2 regions of the Streptomyces sp. NPDC048734 genome follow, and region 2 is predicted to be linked to the other one. Evidence: riboswitches for the same ligand, from Rfam matches in the RefSeq annotation. Region 2 holds a riboswitch; the other holds the start of a gene.
The links. A riboswitch is a leader RNA that binds a small molecule or an ion and turns the genes downstream of it on or off. The one in region 2 is predicted to bind glycine.

Region 1: linked by a shared signal. The riboswitch ahead of gcvP (aminomethyl-transferring glycine dehydrogenase) and the one ahead of gcvT (glycine cleavage system aminomethyltransferase GcvT) in region 2 are both predicted to bind glycine.

The regions. Positions count from the first base shown of each region.
Region 1 is NZ_JBICUZ010000007.1:10,339-12,721, reverse strand. Features, by position in the region: gene gcvP (aminomethyl-transferring glycine dehydrogenase) at 1-1,087, opposite strand, end outside; glycine riboswitch at 1,271-1,366, opposite strand; gene ACGFQC_RS19490 (PRC-barrel domain-containing protein) at 1,483-1,854, shown strand; gene ACGFQC_RS19485 (nucleotidyltransferase domain-containing protein) at 2,063-2,317, opposite strand; gene ACGFQC_RS19480 (DNA polymerase IV) at 2,342-2,383, opposite strand, start outside.
Region 2 is NZ_JBICUZ010000019.1:36,202-38,584, forward strand. Features, by position in the region: gene gcvH (glycine cleavage system protein GcvH) at 1-142, opposite strand, end outside; gene gcvT (glycine cleavage system aminomethyltransferase GcvT) at 277-1,395, opposite strand; glycine riboswitch at 1,586-1,685, opposite strand; gene ACGFQC_RS32485 (AAA family ATPase) at 1,862-2,383, shown strand, end outside.

The sequences.
Region 1 (2,383 bases), on a different contig from region 2:
GGCCCTCGGGTCCGTGGTAGACGGCGTACATGCCGGCCATGACGGCGAGCAGCACCTGCGCCGTACAGATGTTGCTGGTCGCCTTCTCCCGGCGGATGTGCTGCTCACGGGTCTGCAGCGCCAGCCGGTACGCCCGGTTGCCGTCCACGTCGACGGAGACGCCCACGAGCCGCCCGGGCAGGCTGCGCGCGAACTTCTCGTGGACGGCCATGTAGCCGGCGTGCGGCCCGCCGAAGCCCATCGGCACCCCGAACCGCTGCGTCGTCCCGACCGCGATGTCCGCACCCAGCTCACCGGGCGAGGTCAGCAGCGTCAGCGCGAGCAGATCGGCGGCGACGGTGACGAGCGCCCCCAGCTCGTGCGCCTGGTCGATGACCGGCTTGAGGTCGCGTACGGCGCCGGAGGCCCCCGGGTACTGGACCAGCACGCCGTTGATCTCCCGCGCGGCGATGTCGGCCGGAATGCCCTCGCCGAGGTCGGCGACGACGACCTCGACACCGGCCGGCTCGGCACGCGTCTGGATCACCGCGATGGTCTGCGGCAGCGCGTCCGCGTCGACCAGGAAGAGGCCCTTCTTGTTCTTCCCCATGCGCCGGGACAGCGCCATCGCCTCGGCCGCGGCCGTGCCCTCGTCGAGCAGCGAGGCGCCGGAGGTCGGCAGTCCGGTCAGGTCGGCGACCATGGTCTGGAAGTTCAGCAGCGCCTCGAGCCGGCCCTGCGAGATCTCCGGCTGGTACGGCGTGTAGGCCGTGTACCAGGCCGGGTTCTCCATGACGTTGCGCAGGATGACCGGCGGGGTGAAGGTGCCGTAGTAGCCGAGCCCGATCATGGAGTCCATGACCTGGTTGCGGTCGGCCAGCGACCGCAGTTCGGCCAGCACCTCGGCCTCGGTGCGCGCCCCCGGCAGGTCCAGCGCGTCGGCGTTCTTGATCACGTCGGGGACCGCGGCGGCGGTCAGCTCGTCCAGGGAGCCGTAACCGACCTGCGCGAGCATCTTGGCCCGCGCCTCCTGGTCGGGCCCGATGTGGCGCTGCTCGAAGGGAATTCCCTGTTCGAGGTCGGAGAGCGGAATGCGATGGGCGGTCATTGCGGAGGCCTCCTGGTCAGACACGACCTTCGAGGGGCACCACTGGCGGGTACCCGGACGGCCTCCCCCTCTGTCATCTCAACCTGAGAGCTTCACCGGCCGCCCGAGGGCACCCGGCTTTCACCGTCGGTGAGGGCGGAAGCCGTCGACGCCGTCGGCACCCGCCCTGCTTTCCAGAGTGACCTCGTCCGTGCGGTACGTGAGCCTGAGAGATTCCGGGGAGGATTTGCTCCTTCGGCGCCTCCGGTGGTCTCCGGAGGACTCTCCCGCACGGGGTCAGCAGCCATTGCCAGACTACCAGCGAGGTCAACGGGGCTTCCTTTCGAGTGGCCGCCACTCCCGATGTGCTCTTTTGTAGTGCTGAGGGATGAGTTTGCGACGAAGCGGAGGGGCCCGTGCAGACCGACATCGACCCGCGCAACCTGATCGGCCGCAAGGCGTTCGACCGGAACGGCACCAAGATCGGCACCATCGACGAGATCTACCTCGACGACGCGACCGGCGTGCCGGAGTGGGCGGCCATACGCACCGGCCTGTTCAGCAGGGACGCCTTCGTCCCCCTGGAGCCCAGCGAACTGGTCGAGGGCGCCCTGCACGTCCCCTTCGACCGCGCCCTGATCAAGGACGCCCCCGACTTCGGCGTGGGCCGTCATCTCTCCCCCGACCAGGAACTCCAGCTCTATCACCACTACGGCCTCGACGTGGCCGCCCCTCCGCCCCTCCCCGACCGTGACTTCGGCAGGCTGGCGGGCTCGGAGGAGACCTGAGCGGACCGGCCGCACGCCCGGACCAGCGCCCCGAGGAGTCCCTGCGGATCGTGGAGCGGCCGCGCCCCGTCGGTGACGACGCGTCGCGTGCCCGCGTCGACGGGATCGGTACGCGCCCAGTCGGCGGGGCCGATGCCGACCTCGGCCTCCAGACCGGAGGCGGTCACGTACCGCCATTCGGTGACGGGCCCCCAGGCCCGGTTGCGGATCAGCTCTCCCAGGGCCGGCTCGCACCCCGGGTGTCCTCGGCAACGTACCGGCCCGGCTCGACGGTCAGCACGAGGAGATCGACATCCAAGTCCGCTCGCCCGGCGCCCCGTGCCCAGGACCCGACGAGCAGCACCCCGACGACGTCCTCGCGTCCCGCGGCCCATCGGGTGACCCGCCGGACCACCGAACGCACCTCGTCACGCCGCTCCGCCGAGACCCCCGCAGGGCCCGTCCGTCCCTTCTCGTCCGCCACCGCACAGCGCCTTGCTCGATCCCGTCACCGGCCGTTCCCCGGCCGCGGCCCCACCGCCGGCACCCG
Region 2 (2,383 bases):
CGACCTCGGGGAGCTGGACGAAGACCACGTCGCCGAGCGCGTTGGCCGCGTGCTCCGTGATGCCGACCGTCGAGACGCCGTCCTCGGCGCCCGACAGCCACTCGTGCTCCTTGCTGTAGCGCAGCTGCTGGGGGTTGCTCATGGCCTGAATTCTCCTGTACGCGAGGGAGTGCTGATGAAGGGGGGACTGCTGGAGACGCGCGTGAGCAGCGCGGATGTGCGCAGGGTCACGCGCGGGGCCGGCCGGGGCCCGGTTTGTCGGCCGTGCGCCAGTCTCTACTTCCGGCGCTTGTAGAACGGCAGCGCCACGACCTCGTACGGCTCGTGGCTGCCCCGGATGTCCACGCCGACACCCGGCGTGCCCAGTGCCGCGTGCGCGGCGTCGACGTAGGCCATCGCGATCGGCTTGCCCAGCGTGGGGGAGGGGGCGCCGGAGGTGACCTCGCCGACCACCTCGCCGCCCGCGACCACGGCGTACCCGGCGCGCGGGACGCGGCGGCCCTCGGCGACCAGGCCGACCAGGACCCGCGGCGGGTTCGTCGCGGCGCGCTCGGCGGCCGCGGCGAGCGCCTCGCGGCCCACGAAGTCGCCGTCCTTGCCGAACTTCACGACCCGGCCGAGCCCGGCGTCGAAGGGGGTCAGCGCGGTCGACAGCTCGTGCCCGTACAGCGGCATGCCCGCCTCCAGGCGGAGCGTGTCCCGGCAGGACAGGCCGCAGGGGATCAGACCGGCGCCCTCGCCGGCCTTCGTCAGGGCCTGCCACAGCTCGACGGCGTGCTCCGGCTTCACGAACAGCTCGAAGCCGTCCTCGCCGGTGTAGCCGGTGCGGGCGATGAGCGCGGGGACGCCGGCGACGGTGCCGGGCAGGCCGGCGTAGTACTTCAGGCCGTCGAGGTCGGCGTCGGTGAGCGACTTCAGGATGCCGGGGGACTCCGGTCCCTGGACGGCGAGCAGCGCGTAGGCGTCGCGGTCGTCGCGCACCTCGGCGTCGAAGCCGCCGGCGCGCGCGGTCAGCGCGTCCAGGACGACCTGGGCGTTGGAGGCGTTGGCGACGACCATGAACTCGGTGTCGGCGAGCCGGTACACGATGAGGTCGTCGAGGATGCCGCCGTCGGTGTCGCAGATCATGGTGTAGCGGGCCCGGCCCACGCCCACGGCCGCGATGTCGCCGACCAGCGCGAAGTTCAGCAGGGCGCCCGCCTGCGGGCCGGTTACGGTGATCTCGCCCATGTGCGAGAGGTCGAAGAGGCCGGCCCGGGTCCGTACGGCGTTGTGCTCGTCGCGCTCGGAGCCGTAGCGCAGGGGCATGTCCCAGCCGGCGAAGTCGGTCATGGTCGCGCCCAGCGAACGGTGCAGGGCGTCGAGGGCGGTGTGGCGGAGCGGGGTACTGCTCATCGGACGTTCGTCTCCCAGGGCGACGGGGATCCCTCCCACGCGAGCGAAGCCGGGCGTGGGGGAAGCGAGGGCGTTCCTCCCCATCTGTCATCGGAACCTGAGAGGTTCGCCATGACCGCCCGCACACGGGTCGGTCACGGCTTGCACCTTGGGTGGGGCCACCGGAGGGCGACCCGCTTTTCAGATGTGCCTCGCCCGCGCGGTAACGGGGCCTGAGAGATTCAAGGGAGGGACTTGCTCCTTCGGCGCCCCAGCGATGCTGCCGGTGGGGACTCTCCCGCGCGGATTCAAACGGCCGGTATGCAGTTGGCGCGGCCATCATTGCACGCCCCGTCCGATCGCGGCAGGCCGCATCTGTAACCGGCCTGTGGCGTTAAGCGCATGAAAACGCGAGACGGAGCGGATTACCTTCTCTTTACGCTCGACGGGGAGAAGACTTGTCTGACCCCAGGGGAGGACGAACACGGTGAACAGGACCACGGCACTCGCGACGGGACCGGCGCTCGCGACCGGTCAGGCGCTCGCACTGCCAGCGCAGCCGCAGACCTCCGTCCGGGAGGCGGCCGGCGCACCGCCCGCCCCGGTCGTCCGTGACCTGCGCGACCGCGCCGGCCACAGCCCGCACGGCCTGCTGTTCGCGTCCCGCGACCTGGTCGTGGTCACGGGACTGCCCGGCAGCGGCAAGTCGACGCTGATGAAGCGCGCGGTCACGGGCGTACGCATCGACTCCCAGGACACCCGAGACCGCTGGGACGCCCGCATGCCGCGCGCCCTGCCCTACGCCCTCTACCGCCCTCTCGTCCGCCTCGCCCACTACATCGGGCTGCGCCGCGCCCTGCGTACCGGCGAGGGCGTCGTCGTCCACGACTGCGGCACGCAGGCCTGGGTGCGCGCCTGGCTGGCCCGCGAGGCCCGCCGCCGCGGCGGCAGCCTGCACCTGGTGCTGCTCGACGTCACCGTGGACACCGCGCTGGAGGGCCAGCGCGAG